Regions from separate parts of the Pseudarthrobacter sp. MDT3-1 genome, predicted to be linked through region 4. Evidence: predicted binding sites of a transcription regulator. Region 4 holds the regulator's gene; each other region holds the start of a gene.
What was found. Region 4 encodes HrcA, which represses chaperone genes, less so after heat shock. Its sites were predicted from a motif close to TTNGCACTCGNNNNNNNCGAGTGCNAA; they were not measured.

Region 1 (5,047 bases), on a different contig from region 4:
CGCACCACCTCCACCACCTCGGGCAGCCGGTGGGTCACGTCGGCCAGGGTGCGGGTGTAGATGCGAACTTCGTCGCCGACGCGATGCACCTGGATGCGCGCTCCGTCGAGCTTGTATTCCACGGATGCTTCCCCCGTCACCTCCAGCGCCACGCTGGCACTGGCCGCGGTTGCGGCGAGCATGGGCTGCACGGGACGGCCGACGACGAGGCCGACGGCGTCGAGCTCGGCCGCCGTTCCCGTGATCGCAAGCAGGGCGGTCCCGCCGAGATCGCCGGAGAGCATCGCCGCGCGGCGTACGGCGTCGACGGGCCGGTCGGCGGCGCGGGCAACGGCATCCGTCAGCACCCCCTCGAGCGCGCCGGTTCGCAGTTCGCCGAGCAGCACGCCGGCGATGAAGGCCTGCTCGCGCTCGGTGGCTGCCGCTGTGAGCATCCGGAGGGTCGCGGCGCGCTCCGCGGCTGATCCAGCGCCTGCGGTGACAAGCAGCCGGTCCAGCGCAGCGTCGAGGTCGGCGACGGTCAGGCTCGGTTCGGCGGCCGGCTCCCCCATGGCTGCTGTCATACCGCGCCAGCCGATCCCAACACGGCCCTGCCGCGGCTTGGCGATGAGCAAGCCGACGGCGGCCGCGATGTCCACGGGCTCGAGCCGGCGCAGCAGGTCGGCCAGTGCGTCGATCTTCGCGAGTCGGGAGCGGGTCGACGCGACGGCATCCGTGGTTTTCACGAGCTCGTCTAGCAGCATGGCATCAGTCTGCCACGCCCGCCGACGCCGGGCGCGTAGGCGGGAAAAGCGGGCCGCGAGTGGTTTGTGGCACAAAAAACCGGCCCAGCCGAAGCTGGACCGGTTCTTGTGCGGAGACGGTGAGTGGGCCCACGCCGTCAGGGTTCCCTGACCGAGCGAAGCGAGGTGAGGGAGACTGTGGGGATTAGTGGCTGTGGCCTGCGTGCTCGTCTTCGTTAGCGGGCTTCTCCACTACGAGGGTCTCGGTGGTGAGAACCAGCGCAGCGATGGATGCCGCGTTGCGCAGGGCTGCACGGGTGACCTTGACCGGGTCGATGACACCGGCGGCGATCAAGTCCTCGTACTCGCCCGTCTTGGCGTTGAAGCCGTTGTTGGTTTCGAGCTCGGCAACCTTGGCGGTGACAACGTAGCCGTCGAAACCGGCGTTCTGGGCGATCCAGCGAAGCGGCTGGACCAGCGCGCGGCGGACGATGCCCACAGCAGCGGCGGCGTCGCCTTCGAGTGCCTTGACTGCAGGGTCCTCGTCGAGGGCCTTCAGTGCGTGGATCAGCGCGGAACCGCCACCGGCCACGATGCCCTCTTCGAGGGCGGCGCGGGTGGAGGACACTGCATCTTCGATGCGGTGCTTCTTTTCCTTCAGCTCAACTTCGGTGGCTGCGCCGACCTTGATGACACCGATGCCGCCGGCCAGCTTGGCCAGGCGCTCCTGGAGCTTTTCGCGGTCCCAGTCGGAGTCGGTGCGGGTCAGCTCGGCGCGCAGCTGGGAAACCCGGGCTGCGACGTCTTCTGCGGAACCGGCGCCGTCAACGATGGTGGTGTTGTCCTTGGTGACCGTGATGCGGCGGGCAGTACCCAGCACCTCAAGGCCAACCGAATCCAGGCTGAGGCCCAGTTCCGCGGAGATGACCTGCGCACCGGTGAGGGTGGCGATGTCCTGCAGCATGGCCTTGCGGCGGTCGCCGAAGCCCGGAGCCTTGACGGCAACAACGTTCAGCGTGCCGCGGATGCGGTTGACGATCAGCGTGGACAGGGCCTCGCCCTCAACGTCTTCCGCAATGATGAAGAGCGGCTTGGAGCTCTGCAGCGCCTTCTCCAGCAGCGGCAGGAAGTCCTGCACTGAGGAGATCTTGCCCTGGTTGATCAGGATAAGGGCGTCTTCGAGGACGGCTTCCTGGCGTTCGGAGTCGGTCACGAAGTACGGGGACAGGTAGCCCTTGTCGAACTGCATGCCCTCGGTGAGGACCAGCTCGGTCTGCGTGGTGGAGGACTCCTCGATGGTGATCACACCATCCTTGCCGACCTTGCCGAATGCCTCGGCGAGGAGCTCGCCGATTTCGTCGCTCTGGGCCGAGATTGCTGCCACGCTGGCAACCTGCGTGCCTTCAACCGGGCGTGCGTTCTCGAGCAGGCGGGCTGCAATGGCTTCTACGGAAACCTCGATGCCACGCTTAATCTGGCCCGGAGCGGCGCCCGCCGCAACGTTGCGCAGGCCTTCCTTGACCAGGGCCTGGGCGAGCACGGTGGCCGTGGTGGTGCCGTCGCCGGCAACATCGTTGGTCTTCGTGGCTACTTCCTTGGCCAGCTGCGCGCCAAGGTTTTCATACGGGTCATCAAGCTCAATTTCGCGGGCGATGGTGACGCCGTCATTGGTGATGGTGGGTGCCCCCCACTTTTTGTCGAGGACAACGTTGCGGCCGCGGGGGCCGAGCGTCACCTTGACAGTGTTGGCGAGCTTATCGATGCCGGCTTCAAGCGACCGGCGTGCAGCGTCGTTAAACGCAAGCTGCTTTGCCATGGTTTTGTCCTTTCAAAGACAGAACCCCGCACTGTTGTTCGGTCAGGGACGGAACAGCAGTACGGGGATCCAAAGAGTTACTTTACGACGATCGCCAGAACGTCGCGGGCGGAGAGCACGAGGTACTCGGTGCCACCGGTCTTGACTTCAGTTCCGCCGTACTTGGAGTAGATAACAACGTCGCCAACGGCAACATCGATCGGAACGCGGTTGCCGTTGTCGTCAAAGCGGCCGGGGCCTACTGCAACAACTTCGCCTTCCTGCGGCTTCTCCTGTGCGGAGTCCGGGATAACCAGGCCGGAAGCCGTGGTCTGCTCGGCTTCGAGCGGGCGGACAACAATACGATCCTCAAGAGGCTTAATAGAGACCGACACTCGGACCTCTCCTTCTACGTCAGCAAATTCATGGACAGTTGAGCTGCTTCGCCGTGGCTGGCAAACCGTCGTCGCGGTGCCGGCAGCAGCCTGGCTGGCAGCTCTTCATGTGTTAGCACCCTCCTAGGGAGAGTGCTAATGATGACTCTATGTATTGGTTAGCACTCGGTCAAGGCGAGTGCCAGAATTATGTCGCTGGCGAACAGCTGTTACCGGCCGGTGAGGTCTTCGAGATCGACGTCCTCGTCGCCGTCGTCCCCTTCCTCAACGGCGCCCCGCCGCAGGTACATCACCACGGCGCCGCCCACGGCAGCCAGCAGCGAGACCACCAGCAGGATGATGCCGCCTATGCGCGCCCCGGCGTAGAGGCCGCGGATCTCCTGTGCCTCGTCCGTGGCATCCTGGATGTTCTTGCCGCCCACGGAGTAGACGGTGGCGTTGAACGTGTCCAGGAAGAGGATGATTACCAGCAGCGCGACGCAGACCACGGCCACTGCGGATCCTGCAATCAGCGCGGGGCGGGCAAACTTCACCAGGTCCGGCTCTCTTTCTTGGGGTAGTCCGGACGGCTGGGTGCCTGCGCTGTCTTCCATGCCTTTAACCCTAGCGGGAACTGGCCGCCGGGCTACCTCCACTAGGCTTGAACCCATGGCTCAAGCACCGCAGGACCAGATCGCCCCACTGCTCACGAGCGAAGGCTGGGAGCTCCTGGCGTCCCTGGGCCCGTACCGCGAGGACAAGTCCTTGGAACTCAACGCGGCCCTCCGCAAGGCCGGGCACTCCCCTGCACTGGTCTCCGCCGTCCTCACCCAGTCCCGGCTGCGCACCAAGGCGGAGCTGAAGTTCGGCGAGTTCGCCCGGAGCATGCTCTTCACGCAGGCCGGGCTGGAACAGGCCACGCGTCTCACGGTGGCCGCCAGGCATGCCGAGCGGTTTGCGCAGGCCGGTGTCCGCCACGTGGCCGATCTCGGCTGCGGCCTTGCCGCAGACTCTCTGGCCCTGGCTTCGATGGACATCACGGTCACGGCCGTGGAAATGGACGAAACCACGGCCGCCTGCGCCACGGTCAACCTGATCCCCTTCCCCAACGCCACCGTGGTGCACTCCGACGCCACCACCGTCCCGCTGGACGGGGTCGACGGCGTCTGGCTGGATCCCGCACGCCGGGTCACCTCCACCTCGGGTACCAAGAGGATCTGGGATCCTGAGGCGTTTTCACCGCCGCTGTCCTTTGTGGAATCGCTCGCCGCAACCGGGCGCGCCGTTGGCGTAAAAATGGGCCCCGGCATGCCGCACGAGTCAGTTCCCGCCGGCTGCGAAGCGCAGTGGGTATCGGTGGGCGGCGACGTCACCGAAGTGGCCCTGTGGTTCAACTCCGTGCGCCGGCCCGGAATCCGCCGTGCGGCGCTGCTGCTCGGCCCGCAGGGTGCCGCCGAGCTGACCAGCGCCGAAGACTTCGACGGCGGTCCCGCCGCGCCGGTGGGTCCGGCAGCGGGCTACCTGTATGAGCCCGATGGCGCGGTGATCCGCGCCGGCCTGGTGGCCGACGTCGCGCTTCAACTGGGCGGGCACCTGCTGGACGAGCACATCGCCTACATCTGCGCTCCGGAGCTGGTGGACACGCCGTTCGCCCGCGCCTACAAGGTCCTGGAAGTGATGCCGTACAACGTCAAGGCGCTCAAGGCCTGGGTGAAGGAGAACGGCATCACGGTGCTGGACATCAAAAAGCGCGGCACCTCGGTAACCCCGGAGGAACTGCGCAAGCAGCTGTTCGCCGGAAGCAAGGTGGCCGGGAAAAAGGCCGGACAAAAAACAGCCACCCTGGTCCTGACCCGCATTGGGGAGGACCGGGTGGCCATCTCGGTGGAACCTGTCCAAACGTTGTCCTAGTGGGCGCGTCCTACTGGGCGCGCATGAAATCCTCTGCCGCCCGGACCTGCTCATCGGTGGGCCGGACACCGGTGTAGAGCACAAACTGCTCGAGCGCCTGGATGGTGGCCACTTCGGCGCCGGTGATGACCTGTTTCCCGGCGCCGCGGGCCGCCTTGATCAGCGGCGTCTCCGCGGGCAGCGCCACGACGTCGAACACCACTTTGGCTGCGGCGATCGCATCTTCCGGGTAGGACAGCGAGTCC
Region 2 (5,047 bases), on a different contig from region 4:
GTACTCGGGCTTCACCGGCCAGCCGTAGGAGGTGATGTCCGCTTCGGGCCAGGCCTCGACGTGGAACGGCGTGGAGCCGTTGCCTGCCGCACTCAAGTCACTGCCCATGGCCTCCGCCATGCTCGCCGGCACAGCCCCTTCACCAGGACCGAAAGCCACCTTCGTGGGCATGTAGTAGTTCAGGCCGTAGAAATCCAGCGGCTGGGAGATGATCTCCATGTCCTCGTCCGGATGGTCGAATGAGCCGAAGAACTTCGCGGCGCGGATGATATCCGGATATTGGCCAGTGAGGACGGGGTCCGCGTACATCCGGTTCTGGGCGATGTCCATCAGGCCCGCACTCATCCAGTCCAGGGGGTTGATGGAGTTCGGGACCATGGGCGAGTACACGTTGGTCATCCCGATCTCGCCTGGGACCCCCGCCGCCCGCAATGCCTGCATCGCGAGCCCGTGGCCCAGAAGCTGGTGGTGCACGGTAGGCAACGCGTTGACCATAAGTGCTTCGCCCGGTGAGTGCAGGCCCATGGTGTAGCCGTTGGTGCTGACCGTGGCGGGCTCGTTGATGGTGACCCAGCGGGCAACGCGGTCGCCGTACGCAGCAGCGGCAATCGCGGCGAACTCCCCCAGGCGGTAGGCGGTATCGCGATTCATCCAGCCGCCGGCGTCGTCCAGTGCCAGCGGAGTGTCCCAGTGATAGAGGGTGACCATGGGCGAAATCCCGTTGGCCAGGAGTTCGTCCAGAAGCCGGTCATAGAACGCCAGCCCGGCAGGGTTCACCGGGCCGCTGCCGTTGGGCTGGATCCGGGGCCAGGACAGTGAGAACCGGTACGAGTCGACACCCAGCTGCTTCATAAGGGCAACATCGCCGGGCATGCGGTGGTAGTGGTCGCAGGCTACGGCCGGGCTGTGCCCGTCCACGATGGCACCTTCCTTGGCCGAAAACACGTCCCAGCCCGCCGTGCCCCTGCCGTCTTCAGTAAGGGCGCCCTCGATCTGGAAGGCCGCCGTGGCCACGCCCAGCGTGAAGTCCGCAGGGATGAGGGCGGCCAGGTCCTTGGCGGAAATGTGCATGGATTCAGTCCTTCATGACCGAGAAAGCGTGGAACGGGTACGTCCCAGAATGGCACACGGCAGGGCTGCTGACGAGCGTCGCTGCTAGATCTGAGCATGATGAAAAACTGGGGAAGTTCATCGACGATTTTTCCGAGCTGGTCCAGCTGACGCAGGCCGGAAACCACCGGCAGCAGGCGGGCAAGCGGCTGCTTGAGGCGCTGACGGAGCACCTGAGTGAGTCGGCTGAAGGCCTCTCCGTGGTGAACCTTGCCGTGGGGCCTGAAACAGCCAACGGATTCCTGGCCGAGCACCGCGGGGGTGACGTTCCACCACCGTCCCAGCCTCCCGGCGTCGGACGTCATCATGCCCGACGGCCTGCTGCAGAAGGTCGCGGACCACACCGTGGGCATCGCCACGCACCGGGCGTCCCTCAAACAGCACGGCCAGCATCTCAAACGGGGCATCCTGCTGTGCGGCCGCCCGGGGACCGGCAAGACGCACACCGTGCGCCACCTGCTGAGCCAGAGTGAAGGCTCGACGGCGATCCTCCTCTCGGGCGGATCGCTCGCCAGGATCTCCGAGGCGGCCCGCATGGCCCGGGCGCTGCAGCCCTCGATCGTCGTGCTGGAGGATTGCGATCTTATTGCCGAGGACCGGAGTTTCGGGCACGGGCCGCAGCCGCTGCTTTTTGAGGTGCTGGACGCCATGGACGGCCTGGACAACGACGCCGACGTCGCGTTTGTCCTCACCACCAACCGGCCCGACATGCTGGAGCGGGCGCTGGCGCAGCGCCCGGGCCGGGTGGACCTCGCGGTGGAGATCCCGCTGCCGGCCCATGCCGAGCGAGTCCGGCTGCTGGAACTCTACGGCCGCCTGGTGGCGTTCAGCCCGGCGGCACTGGATGCCGCCGCGGAACGGACGGCGGGAACCACCGCCTCCTTCGCGCGGGAACCGGTCCGGCGGGCGGTGGTGGCTGCGGCGCTGGATAACACCCCGGTGTCCGATTCGCACCTGGCGGCCGCCGTGGACGACCTGATGGCCGACGCCGAAACCCTCACCCGCAGCCTGCTGGGCAGCGGCACGGACGCGGCCGGCTCATTGTGAGCCGAAGAGGAACTCCTTGGCGTGCGCCACGGCCTTCCGGAAGGCATCGTTCCGGAGTGTGACGAGTTGCTCCGCGTCGCCGTCTGCCGGCTCGAGATAACCGGTGTAACCGGGCCGCAGCACCCAGACGTCGCCGGCGGGCGGAAGATAGAACACCCCGAAGGACCGCTGCTGCTCGTCTTCGGCGGTCCATACGGGGACCACTGCCAAGGCCGCGCCAGTGGCAGGATTGATCCAATGTGCGCGGGGAAGCGGCTCTTCGTGGGCTTCGGGGTCCAGGAACGGTGCAGTACCCTCGCCCCAGCGCTGTTCGAAGCGTTCGTGGAAGGCAGGAATCAGGTGGGAGTCGTAGCGGCGCCAGTCGCTCATTGTTTTGTCCGCCTCCTCGCGGTGATGGCTGTCGTCTTACGGGTTTACTTCCACGGTCCGCTTTCCCAGCGCACCGTGGTGATCCTGATGGTGTTGCCGGCCGGGACGTACCGGTTGCTGACCTTCCGGACGGGGATGACTGTCGGGGTGCCACCCGGCGCGCTTGGTCCGTTGCGGCTCCTGTCGTAGGTTGCGCGCCGCGCCGCGTCACGGAGGACAGCGAACGCCTGCATGATCCGCAGCAGCTCTCCATCCTGCACGTCGCGGTCAACCGTTGCGCCGCCGTCGAGATCCGGATGACGGGTGCGCATCAGCACCCGGTAGGCACGGGAGATCTCCTGCTGGCTGGCAGCAGGCTTCACGCGCAGCACATCGTAGTAGTCCGGCTGGCTGGTCATGGCGGTCCTTGTCGGGAATTCTGACCGGGAAGGTGCAGGGGCGCCGGACGTAGCCGGCGCCCCTGGGTCCGGACCTACTTACCGATCTCGTGCAGGGAACCCTGTTTGGTTTCGATCTCGATCCTGCGCGGCTTGGCCTGCTCCAACACCGGGATCCGCAGGGTCAGCACGCCCTGGTCGTAGCTGGCCTTGATGGTGTCCGCATTGAGCGTGTCGCCCAGGATGAGCTGACGACTGAAGACACCGCGCGGTCGCTCTGAGGCCACCAGCTCAACATTGGGCTGGGTGGGGTCCTGGCGCTCCGCGCGGACGGTCAGTACGTTGCGCTCCACGTTCAGGTCCACGGAATCCACCTTGACGCCCGGGAGGTCGAACGCCACCACGAACTCGCCGTCTTCCTGCCAGGCGTCCATGGGCATTGCCGCCGGCCGGGCGGCGGTTCCGAAGACCTGCTGGGCGAGCCGGTCCAGCTCACGGAACGGGTCCGTACGCATCAACATCATTTCCCACTCCTTCAGTTGCTAGAAGTTGAATCCAGTTCATCTATCCACCATCGGTTATCTGTATTGGTGGATATAGATTTTTTATAGCACTCGTGCGAGACTGATGCAACATCACGGGGAAGGTATTTTGGGGTGGACGCGGTCAGTAGAACGCCAGAACAGAAACCGGGTCCTCGGGCCGGTCAGGCACTGTATGCCATCTCTGTAGCAGCAAAGCTGGCAGGGACCGGGCAGCAGAACATCAGGCTCTACGAGACGAAAGGGCTGATCCTCCCGGAGCGTACGGCCGGCGGCACGCGTCAATACAGCAACGCCGACATCGGCCTGCTCCTGCACATCGGGGAACTCCTGGACCAGGGGCTCAATCTTGCCGGCATAGCCAAAGTCCTGGAGCTCGAGGCAGCGAATGCCGAACTGCGCCGCGCCCTCAGACGGGCCAGGTCACGCCCGGACACGTAGCGGCCAGGGTCCCCTGGCCAGTCAGGATCCGCGGCCGCCCGCCAGCCGGTAGGACTCCTCGAGCAGTTCTCCGAGTTCCTCGGCGCCGATTTGGTCCAGCCGGACCAGCACCAGCTGCGGCGACCGCTCATGGTGCGGGGTCCAGAAATATGTAGCAGGCTCCATGCCGGCCAGCGCCTCCCGCTCGGTGGTCTTCACCGTCAGCACGCCGTCCTCCCACATGCGTGCCATCAGCGTCTTCGCGAACCAGGCGGGCCGGTCCCAGCTGCTGCGTTCGGTGACACCGGGCAGCGCCAGGCACATCCTCCGCACGTCGTCCTCGGCTGCCATCGCGGCTAGTCGCCCGGCGCGTCCGCTTTGGAGAGTTCGCCCGTGATCCGTTCGCCGGGGATCCTGGCGGTCCGCCACGTATCCAGGGCGATGACGGCACCGAGGATCAGAAGCGAGAGCGTCATCGAGGCCAGCGCGTCGCTGAGCCAGTGGTAGCCAAGGTACAGGCGGCTCACCGCGGCGAGAACTATGCCGATGCCCGCACCAACGAAGCCGAAGACGGCCGACGTCGGGTTTTCCCGTCGCGAGAAGACCAGGAAGGCGGTCACTAGCAGGAAGTCGCAGGCACCCAGGACGTGGCCGGACGGGAACGAGAAGGTGTGGTCGGCGCCGAACAGCATCAGTTCCACAGGGGGCCGCGAGCGCTGGACGATCGCCAGGATGATCTGCGATATCACGACGCCGGTGAGCATGGCGGCGGCGAGCATAATGGGCCGCCAGGCGTGCTTGGCCGCGAACCCCCAGACCACCGCCACCACCAGCACGATGATGGGCAGGGCGACCGGGCCGAAGACCACCGCGAGGAAGATCATCACGGCAGTGAGGGTCTCGGACCGGAGCGAGAGCAGCCAGTCGCGGATGGATTCGTCGGGACCCCAGGGGCCGGTACCGCTCTGCAGGACGCCCACCAGCGTCGCGACGAACAGCAGGGCCCCCACGCTGATGAGCACCACCGCCGTCCGGTACAAAGCCTTCCGCGCGGCCGGTTCCATGAAGCGTTCCTCCACCACGAACTTGTCATGGAAGGTCCGCCAAAGACTGTTCTTGCCTGCCTGCTCTGCCACTGTGTGTCCGTCCGTGCGCCGTTAAGGAGTGCCTAAGGTGAAGATT
Region 3 (5,047 bases), on a different contig from region 4:
GCGGACCTTGTCGACAACAACGCCAGGCTCGAGGCCAGCGTTGAAGGCGATCTGCTTCAGCGGGGCGTCGATGGCAACGCGGACGATGTTCGCACCGGTTGCTTCGTCACCTGTCAGGTTCAGGTTCGCGAACGCCTTGGCGCCGGCCTGGATCAGTGCAACGCCGCCACCGGCGACAATGCCTTCTTCAACAGCAGCCTTCGCGTTGCGGACAGCGTCCTCAATGCGGTGCTTGCGTTCCTTGAGCTCAACTTCGGTTGCGGCACCGGCCTTGATGACTGCAACGCCGCCGGCCAGCTTGGCCAGGCGTTCCTGCAGCTTCTCGCGGTCGTAGTCCGAATCGGAGTTTTCGATCTCGGCACGGATCTGGGAAACGCGGCCAGCGATCTGGTCGGCGTCGCCGGCACCTTCAACGATGGTGGTCTCGTCCTTGGTGACAACAACCTTGCGGGCGCGTCCCAGGAGTTCCAGTCCGGCGGTCTCCAGCTTGAGTCCGACTTCCTCGGCGATGACCTGGCCACCGGTGAGTACAGCGATGTCGGCCAGCTGGGCCTTGCGGCGGTCGCCGAAGCCCGGAGCCTTGACGGCAACGGACTTGAAGGTGCCACGGATCTTGTTGACGATCAGGGTGGCCAGGGCCTCGCCCTCGATGTCCTCGGCAATGATCAGCAGCGGCTTGTTGGACTGCATGACCTTTTCCAGGACAGCAACCAGTTCCTTGACGTTGGAGATCTTGGAGTTGACGATCAGGATGTACGGGTCCTCAAGGACCGTTTCCTGGCGCTCAGTATCAGTAACGAAGTAAGCGGAGATGTAACCCTTGTCGAAGCGCATGCCTTCGGTGAGCTCGAGCTCCAGGCCGAAGGTGTTGGACTCCTCGACGGTGATGACGCCTTCTTTGCCCACCTTGTCCAGGGCTTCAGCGATCAGGGCGCCGATTTCGTCGTCACCGGCGGAGATGGAGGCAGTAGCCGCAATCTCTTCCTTGGTTTCGATTTCCTTGGCCGAGGCCAGCAGTTCAACCGTGACGGCCGCGACAGCCTTCTCGATACCGCGCTTGAGGGACAGCGGGTCAGCGCCGGCCGCGACGTTGCGCAGGCCTTCCTTGACCAGGGCCTGCGCCAGCACGGTAGCCGTGGTGGTGCCGTCGCCAGCGACGTCGTCCGTCTTCTTGGCAACTTCCTTGACCAGCTCAGCGCCGATCTTTTCGTAAGGGTCGTCCAGTTCGATCTCCTTGGCGATGGAAACACCATCGTTGGTGATCGTGGGGGCGCCCCACTTCTTTTCGAGGACGACGTTGCGTCCACGCGGGCCGAGGGTGACCTTGACGGCGTCGGCGAGGATGTTCAGGCCCCGCTCAAGACCGCGGCGTGCCTCTTCATCAAATGCAATGATCTTGGCCATAACGGCAGTAGTCCTTTCGGGACAGTCGTTAAGAATGAACCTCACTGCAGTGCCCGCGACGGACGATCCTTCACCGGCGGCCTCTGTATGCCGCGGCTGGGGATCTCACTCCAGCTAGGTATTTCTCTCGCTCCACGACCCGCCGCCAAGCTCCGCTGCCGGAAAAACCGGACGTTGCTTTAGCAGTCGGTACGTAAGAGTGCTAACTCAATAATTAGCACTCCCTAGGTGAGAGTGCAAGCGAAAGACCCCGCAAATCGCCCTGTCAGGGCGACCCGTTCGCCATTGGCGATCAGCCTGCGGCCCGGCCCGCAGCCTCACGGCCGCTGAGCACTGCCTTGTTGTCCGCGCCGTACGTGAACACCATGTAATTGGCAGTGGTGATGTCACCGTTGGAATCGAAGGCAACCGGCCCCGATTCGCCGTCGTAATTAATGCCTGCCCCGGTCTTCAGGACAGCGAGGCACTCGGTGTAGGACAGGCACGGCTTGGTGGCCGGGCCAGAGGCCTTCGCGGCGGGCTGCCCGCCAACTGTCCCGCCGGACACGGCGATCAGGTTGGCGGCGATGGAGCGGCCGGCATCGTCGTCAGCCTTCGCTGCCGCCAGGGCCGCGAGGTTCACGGCGTCGTAGGTCTCGGCGGCGAACGAAAGGTCTTTCAATGCAGGGTTGACCGAAACAAGCCGTGCTTGGAAGTCCGCGGACGGCAGCAGGCCTGGCACCACTGCACGGGCGCCGTCGAGGGCCTTGGATCCCACCCCCGAACCGTATTGGGCGAAGGCGCCGTCGCTCAGGATGATGCTCTTGCCCGAGATCCCAGCGTTATTGAGCTCGGCGATGGCGCCCTGGGCATCGCCCCTGGCGATGAGCACCACGGCGTCAGGCGTGGCAGCCTTGGCAGCAGCTGCCGCGTTCCCGGCGTCGCCGGGCTTGAAGGCGGTGGTGGAGACAGTCTCCAGGCCGGCGTTCTTGGCGGCGCCGGTCACCGCGACCGAAACGTCCTTTCCGTAGCTAGAGTCCTGGTAGACCACGGCAAGGCCCTTGGCGCCGCCGTCCTTGGCCAGTTTCACCAGCACCGAGGCCTGTGCAACGTCCGCGGCCGCCGTCCTGAAGTAGTAGCCGCCGCTCTTGAAGCGGGACAGGCCGGCAGCGGAGTTGGCCGGCGAGACGAGCGGGACCCGCGCAGCCGAGAGGACGTCGATGGCGGCAGCGGCGTGACTCGAATCCGTGGGACCGATCACTGCATCAACCTTGGCTGAGGCCAGATTCCTGGCCTGGGCATCGGCGCCTTCACCGGCGCCTACCACCAGGTCAACAAGCCTGCCCTTGTGACCGCCGGCCGCATTGATTTCCTTGATGGCCAGTTGGGCCGCAGCGAGCTGCGAGTCGTTGAGGAAGGCCTGCCCCCCTGCGCTGTCCTGGATCAGCCCGATCCGCAGCGTGCCGTCACCGGACGCTTCAGCGGATTCAACGCGGGCGTTGCCGCCTGCCCCGGCACAGCCGGCCAGGGCCAGCAGGACGGCCGCCCCTGTGGCTGTGCGGACGATTGTTGAACGCAAGCTGCGGGAGATCACTGCGTGGGCCGGACGTTTTCTGCCTGCGGGCCCTTCTCGCCTTCACCGACTTCAAGCTCCACGCGCTGGCCCTCATCCAGGGCCCGGTAACCTTCGCCCTCAATGGCCGACCAGTGCACAAAGACATCGTCCCCGGAGCCGTCCACCGTAATAAAGCCGTAGCCCTTTTCGGCGTTGAACCACTTAACCGTTCCCAATGCCATGATGTCCACTCTTTTCCGTCGTGCCGTCGGTCCCTGTCGGAAGTGTGCCGCTTGTTACGGACCGAAGCCTGAAATCACTCTAGCGACAAGCCATCCGGCGGGCCGAACCACACGGCCGCTCCGGGGCCCAAAAGTTACTCAGGCGTGACCGCGAGACGCTACTGGTAGCCCGGCCCCAGGACAACAACCAACGGCACCTGGAAGTCCTGGCTCTCCACCAGAGTAGGGATGTTCAGGAGTTCGGAGACTGCTTCGGCGTTGGCTTTCTGCGCCGGGCCCGAGTAGAAGATCGCGGATGTTTGCTGCGGAGCGCCGCCCCAGTTCCCCACCTGGCCCAGCGTCCAGCCATCGGCCTGGACCATAGAGCTGATGCGTCCGGCGAGCCCGGCCTTACCGGAGGCGTTGTAGATGGCCACGCCCTGGGTCTTGTCCAGCACAACCGCGGAGGGAATGTTACTGGGCGAAGCGCTGGGCTCGGCGTCAGGGCTATTAGAGGGCTCCGGGTCCGTGGAGGCTTCAGCGGTGGCCGACGGTGCCGCGCTTGCCTCGGGGGCCGCGGTTGATTCCAGGCTGGTGGAGGCTTCACTGCCGGCCTGGGTGAACCCGAGCTTGGGAAGGATCAGGAAGGACACCACTCCAATGGCCAATGCCACAATCCCCACCGCGAGGATGGGCCACAGCTTGCGGCGGGCAGGCGCCGAGGCCGCACGGTGGACGCCTTGCCGCGAGGCGGACTCCGGAACCTTGTCGAATTCATCCCGAGCGTATTTGGTCATGGTGGGGAGACGTCCTTGTTGATTGCTGCTGATTGCTCAGCACGAGCGTGGTCAGGCGTCGGAACCCAGGCGTCGTGCAGTGCGTGCCCGGTGACGCGACGTACGTAGTCTACGCAATCTCTTGACCAACATGGGGTCGTGGGCCAGTGCAGCCTCGGTGTCGATGAGGGCGTTGAGCAGCTGGTAGTAGTGCGTTGCGGACAGATCGAACAGCTCCCTGATGGCCTGTTCCTTGGCCCCGGCGTACTTCCACCACTGCCGCTCGAGTGCCAGCATTTGCTGGTCGCGCTCGCTCAACGGGGAGTCACGGAGGGTAAAGTCAGCCAGCAAAGAACCGCGCTCCTCCGGCTCCGGCATATATTCCCGAGCAGGTTCCGCCACGGCACACCCCTTCGCTGGTCTCGCTGAATCACCGGTCAAGTTACTAAATCTCCTCCCCATGCTACGGCGTGAATAACACGGTTGTCATTTGCGCCCCGACCGCAGCATCAGGCAACCCTGCGAGAATGGGAGCGTGTTTGAATCTGACGCGCTGTTCGAACTGACGGCGGACCCGGCGGAGGCCGTTGGCTTTGCCGAGATGGCCGCCTTGCCGCTCAGTGAGCTGATGGCTGCCGACTGGGCGGAGGCGCTGGGCCCCGTAGAGAGTGAGCTGCGCGGCGTCCTGGGCTTCCTGGCTGCCGAAGTTGCCGCGGGCCACCGCGTGCTGCCGGCGCCGTCGAACGTTCTGCGCGCCTTCCGGCAGCCGCTGGCTGGCGTGAAGGTCCTGGTAGTGGGCCAAGACCCCTACCCCACGCCGGGCCACGCGATCGGCCTGTCCTTTGCCGTTGACGGGCGGACCCGCCCCATCCCGCGGAGCCTCGCGAATATCTACCGTGAGCTGGAGTCTGACCTCGGCCTTCCGGCGCGCGTCCACGGCGACCTGTCCGCCTGGGCAAGCCAAGGGGTCCTGCTGCTTAACCGGGTCATGAGCGTCCGCGCCGGGGCAGCCGGCTCCCACCGGGGCAAAGGCTGGGAGGCCATCACGACGGCGGCAGTCACCGCGGTGGCCAGCCGGCGCACTTCCGACGGCGGGCCGTCGCCGCTGGTGG
Region 4 (5,047 bases):
GTGGTGGAACGTCAAGCACCCCACGGCCTACGCCGGACGGCTCGCTCAGGGCCTGTCGCCGGCCGCCGGGCGGGAAACGCTGGACGCCGAAACCCGCGACGTTGAGCGCGTGATGCTTGAGGCCCGGCTCGTGTCGGGGCTGGCAACGTCAACGCTGGGCGACCACGGCCGTCACGCCGTGGCCGGGCTCATTGCCGACGGCCTGGTGGAGCCACCGGCTGCCTTCCACGGCACGCTGGTATTGACCCTGAAGGGCCGCCTGCTGGCCGACGCCGTGGTCCGAAGGATCCTGCCAGGCTGACCTGCCGGACAAGCTGGTGGGCCCACGCCCGCAGGGTTCCCTGGAGGAGGTTTAGGGTGACGGTGGGGACTACTTGATCCAGCGCAGGTTGTACTGGTAACGGTGGGGCTGGCCCTTGTTGACATGGATACCTGCGGCCACGGAGAAGCAGGTCAGGGCAATCCAGATCAGGGTGGCGATGACGGCGAAGATGTTTCCCACCACCGGAATGAACACCAGGAGATTGGCCACCAGCGCCGCGATGGTGGGCGGCAGGCTGAAGTTCAGCGCTTCCTTGGATTCCTGGGCGGTAAACGGCCCGCGCTCACGGAAAATCAGGTAGATCAGCAGTGACGGAACACAGCCGAGGATCCCGCCGAAGTGTGCCAGTGTGGCCCACTGGCGGTCTTCGCTGGCCGTCAGGGGCAGCGCGTTAGCCGGAACGCCCTGGTACTCGGAACGGCCCTGGCCGCCGTGGTCGTCCCGGTGCTCGCGTGCGTTTTGTGCCACGGTTTTCTTCCTTCGAAAGTGCAATGGTGCTGGGTTGGAGAATGCCGGAGTGAAGCAACGGCAGCCTCCGCAGTACCAAGAATACTGGTTCAGCCACCAAATGCTGCCGCCAGGAGCCGGATCCGGTGTCAGGGCACCGTCAGGAAGTCGATGACTTCCTCCACTCTCCCGAGGAGTGATGCTTCCAGGTCCGCGTAGCTGCGGACAGCGCCCAGCAGCTTTTGCCAGCCAAGCCCGATGTCTTCCTTGGTGGAGTGCGGCCAGCCGAACGCTGCCAGGATTCCGGTCTTCCAGTCCTGCCCGCGCGGCACCACCGGCCATTGCTCGATGCCCAGTACAGCGGGCCGGATGGCCTGCCACACGTCAACGTAAGGGTGCCCGACGATCAGGACATTCCCCACCGCGCCGGGGGAGGCCATCACGGCAGCCGCGATGCGCCACTCCTTCGAGTCCGGCACCAGGTGGTCCACCAGGACCCCCAGCCGCCGCCCTGGACCGGGACCGAATGCGGCCACCGCCCCTGCCAGGTCATCAATGCCATGCAAAGGCTCGACGACGATGCCCTCTACGCGGAGATCGTCACCCCAGACTTTTTCCACGAGTTCGGCGTCGTGCTTTCCCTCCACCCAGATTCTGCTGGCTTTGGCCACCTGGGCGCGCTGGCCGGCCACGCGGAACGAGCCGGACGCCGTCCGGCCGGCGGCCACGGGGGCGGCCTGCCCGGGCGCCGGGGGAACGAGCCGGATGGGCTGCCCCTCCAGGAGGAACCCGAAGCCCAGCCGGAAGGACCGGGACTTGCCGCGCCGGTCTTCGAGGGCCACGACATGCATGCCCCCGGACTTCTCCACCCGGGTCACCGCTCCCACCCAGCCTGACTGGGCGTCTTCGAGAACCATGCCACGTTCCACGGGGACCTCGGGGAGTTCGCTTCTCACAGGCGCGGTGATCTCCTGCGGACCCCAGTTCTGGTACTGCATGGATTGATTCCGCCTTGCCGCTAGATCCTGGCCCGGAATTTCGCCCGGAGCGGTACCAATGCTAACAACGGGGTGACTCATATTAGACTGTTAGCACTTAGGCATGTCGAGTGCTAACCCTGCAGTGACCACGGATGGAGGTGGAATATGAGCGAGCCGCGCAAACTCGAAGTACTGCGCGCCATCGTGGAGGACTATGTGCACTCCCGCGAGCCAGTAGGTTCAAAAGCGCTCGTGGAACGCCACCACCTCGGCGTGTCCAGTGCCACCATCCGCAACGACATGGCGGCCTTGGAAGACGACGGCCTGATCACGGCCCCGCACACCAGCGCCGGACGGATCCCCACAGACAAAGGCTATCGGCTGTTTGTGGACCAGATTTCAGCGGTAAAGCCGCTTTCCCATGCGGAACGGCGTGCAATCCAGTCGCTGCTGGAGGGCGCCGACGATCTGGACGACGTCCTTGACAGGACCGTCAGGATGCTGTCGCAGCTGACCAACCAGGTCGCCGTAGTGCAGTATCCGCATCTGAGCCGCGCCACCATCCGCCACATCGAATTCGTCCTGCTCGCGCCCCGGCAGGTCCTGGTGGTCCTCATCGCCACCACCGGCAAGGTCGAGCAGCGCGTGATCGACATCGGCCAGGACCTCGGCGACGACGCCATCGCCGCGCTGCGGTCACACTTCCTCGGATCACTCGCGGGCATCTCGCTGAGCCGGCTGACCCCCTCGCTGCCGGGAGTCGTTTTGTCCGTCAGCCCGGGCCAGCGCGCGGCGGCCCAGGCCTTGGCCCACGGGCTGGAAACGCTCGCCCACAGCAGCCGGGAGGAACGCATGGTCATGGCCGGAACGGCGAACCTCGCCCGCTCCAATGTGGATTTTCCGCTCAGTATCGGGCCGGTCCTGGAAGCGCTCGAGGAGCAGGTTGTCCTGCTGCGCCTCCTGAGCGACATGGCGCAGGATCCGAGGGGCGTGGCAGTCAGCATCGGGCGTGAAAACCCGTACGACGGGCTCGCGGAAGCCTCCGTGGTGGCCACGGGCTACGGACCAGACAGCACTGCCAAGATCGGTGTGCTCGGCCCTACGCGGATGGACTATCCCACCACCATGGCCGCCGTCAGGGCAGTAGCCCGTTACCTTTCAAGAATTCTGGGTCCGTAACAGCACCGCGGTCCAGGCACGAAGAGCAGTGCCGGCAGCCCGGCTGCCGGCAGTACAACAAGGAAGAGATACGAACTTTGAGCAGCCACTACGACGTCCTCGGAGTCTCGCCGGAAGCCACCGGGGAAGAGATCAAGAAGGCCTACCGCAAGCTGGCCCGCACTCTTCACCCGGACGTAAACCCCGGGGACGATGCATCGGACCGCTTCAAGGCCGTGACCCATGCCTACGAGGTACTTTCGGACCCGCAGAAGCGCCGGATCTATGACACCACCGGCAATGAGAACGGCACCGACAACGGGTTCGGCGGCGGCGGATACTCCGGCCAGGGCTTCGCGTTCCAGGACATCTTCGACACGTTCTTCGGGGCCGGCGGCACCTCCGGCCCCGCGTCCCGGGTCCGCCGCGGCCAGGACGCGCTGATCAGTGTACGGATCGAACTCCGCGATGCCGTGTTCGGCGTCAACCGGAAACTCGAAGTGGACACAGCCGTCACCTGCCCCACCTGCAACGGGTCATGCTGCCGCGAAGGCAGCCACCCTGTGCGCTGCGATATCTGCGGCGGCAGCGGCCAGGTCCAGCGGGCGGTTCGCTCCATCCTGGGCCAGGTCATGACGGCGGCCCCGTGTGGCAGCTGCGAAGGCTTCGGGACGGTCATCAAGGACCCCTGCAACGAATGCAGCGGCCAAGGCCGCATCCGCAGCCGGCGGTCGCTCACCATCAAGGTGCCGGCCGGTGTTGCCACAGGCACCCGGATCCAGCTCTCCGGGCAGGGCGAAGCAGGCCCGGCCGGCGGACCGTCCGGGGACCTGTACGTGGAACTCCGGGTCAACAACGACGCCACCTACGCGCGCGACGGTGACGACCTGCACGCAACGCTGCACATCCCGATGACTGCCGCCGCCCTGGGCACCGAGCTGTCACTGGAAACCTTTGACGGGCTGCAGGAAATCGACGTCAAGGCAGGGACGCAGTCCGGAGAGATCATCACGCTCCGTGGACTCGGCGTGACGCACCTGCGCGGTTACGGCCGCGGGGACCTGATGGTCCATCTGCAGGTGGAGACGCCGGCCAAGCTCGATGCCGCGCAGGAGGATCTCCTGCGGCAGCTGGCGAAGCTGCGGGGCGAGCAGTTCACGGAAGGCAAGCTGGCTGCCAGCGGCGGCGTCTTTGCCAAGCTGCGGGACCGGTTCGGTAACCTGTAACGGTGAGCAATCCCGTTTTCTTCAGCGGTGCCGGGTCGCTGGACGAGCTGGTGCCCGGTGCCCGTTTTGTCCTTCAAGGGCCGGAGGCACGCCACGCCGTGACCGTAAAACGGCTATCTCCCGGAGAAGCAGTGGACATTGCCGACGGCGCCGGAAAGCGGCTGACAGGAACTGTTGTCTCGGCGTCGCCCGCGGAGCTCACCGTGGAATGCTCCGCCCTCGTGGTGGAGGACCGGCCCGATATCCGGCTGGTGCTGGTGCAGGCCCTGGCCAAGGGGGACCGCGATGAAATGGCCGTGGAAACGGCAACCGAACTCGGGATCGATGCCGTAGTTCCCTGGCAGTCCGAGCGATCAATTGTCCGCTGGAAGGGTGAGCGCGCGGCCAAGGCCCACGCAAAATGGCAGTCCGTGGTCACTGCCGCCGCCAAGCAGGCACGCCGCGCCTGGATCCCCGAGGTGCGCGCCGCCGTCGAAACGCCAGGCCTTGGGGCGGCCGTGGCGGCAGCGGATCTGGCCGTAATCCTGCACGAAGACGCGGTCCGGCCGCTCCGGTCTGTCCTGGAAGCATGGCAGGGCAACCAGGCTGGCGCCGGACCCCTGGAAATTCTGCTCATCGTTGGCCCGGAAGGCGGAATCAGTCCTCGCGAAGTCACCCGGCTTTGCGACGCCGGCGCCGTGACGGCGCTCCTGGGACACCACGTCCTGAGGTCATCCACGGCCGGACCGGCAGCGGTTGTTCTGGCGAGCGATGTACTGGGACGCTGGACAGCCCCGGTATCCTGAGGCCGCCTGCTGCGCATGCTGCTACCGGACGTTGAAGTTCCGCGTATCCACATTCAGCTCCTGGCTGGTGCCGGCCGCATCCACCTGCGAAACGCGGAGCTCGTAACTCCCCGAGGACAGGCTAAGGGC

Region 1: groES (co-chaperone GroES) is a predicted target of HrcA. The motif match lies at 3,071-3,097, and genes of this name have one in related genera.
Region 2: ACX80X_RS18660 (Hsp20/alpha crystallin family protein) is a predicted target of HrcA. The motif match lies at 3,511-3,537, and genes of this name have one in related genera.
Region 3: groL (chaperonin GroEL) is a predicted target of HrcA. The motif match lies at 1,584-1,610, and genes of this name have one in related genera.

Annotation. Positions count from the first base shown of each region.
Region 1 is NZ_JBTNDX010000002.1:265,147-270,193, forward strand. Features, by position in the region: gene ACX80X_RS02555 (ATP-dependent DNA ligase) at 1-743, opposite strand, end outside; gene groL (chaperonin GroEL) at 928-2,538, opposite strand; gene groES (co-chaperone GroES) at 2,616-2,912, opposite strand; gene ACX80X_RS02570 (hypothetical protein) at 3,122-3,505, opposite strand; gene ACX80X_RS02575 (class I SAM-dependent methyltransferase) at 3,561-4,802, shown strand; gene ACX80X_RS02580 (shikimate 5-dehydrogenase) at 4,813-5,047, opposite strand, start outside.
Region 2 is NZ_JBTNDX010000032.1:22,768-27,814, forward strand. Features, by position in the region: gene ACX80X_RS18640 (glycoside hydrolase family 1 protein) at 1-1,071, opposite strand, end outside; gene ACX80X_RS18645 (AAA family ATPase) at 1,372-2,157, shown strand; gene ACX80X_RS18650 (hypothetical protein) at 2,149-2,526, opposite strand; gene ACX80X_RS18655 (J domain-containing protein) at 2,571-2,924, opposite strand; gene ACX80X_RS18660 (Hsp20/alpha crystallin family protein) at 2,999-3,424, opposite strand; gene ACX80X_RS18665 (MerR family transcriptional regulator) at 3,560-3,886, shown strand; gene ACX80X_RS18670 (MmcQ/YjbR family DNA-binding protein) at 3,908-4,216, opposite strand; gene ACX80X_RS18675 (phosphatase PAP2 family protein) at 4,222-5,001, opposite strand.
Region 3 is NZ_JBTNDX010000012.1:87,578-92,624, reverse strand. Features, by position in the region: gene groL (chaperonin GroEL) at 1-1,404, opposite strand, end outside; gene ACX80X_RS11490 (ABC transporter substrate-binding protein) at 1,697-2,962, opposite strand; gene ACX80X_RS11485 (cold-shock protein) at 2,974-3,180, opposite strand; gene ACX80X_RS11480 (LytR C-terminal domain-containing protein) at 3,339-3,956, opposite strand; gene ACX80X_RS11475 (DUF3263 domain-containing protein) at 4,008-4,337, opposite strand; gene ACX80X_RS11470 (uracil-DNA glycosylase) at 4,471-5,047, shown strand, end outside.
Region 4 is NZ_JBTNDX010000003.1:256,380-261,426, reverse strand. Features, by position in the region: gene hemW (radical SAM family heme chaperone HemW) at 1-301, shown strand, start outside; gene ACX80X_RS03875 (DUF4870 domain-containing protein) at 371-790, opposite strand; gene ACX80X_RS03870 (DUF3097 domain-containing protein) at 919-1,767, opposite strand; gene hrcA (heat-inducible transcriptional repressor HrcA) at 1,915-2,928, shown strand; gene dnaJ (molecular chaperone DnaJ) at 3,006-4,133, shown strand; gene ACX80X_RS03855 (16S rRNA (uracil(1498)-N(3))-methyltransferase) at 4,136-4,918, shown strand; gene ACX80X_RS03850 (GerMN domain-containing protein) at 4,940-5,047, opposite strand, start outside.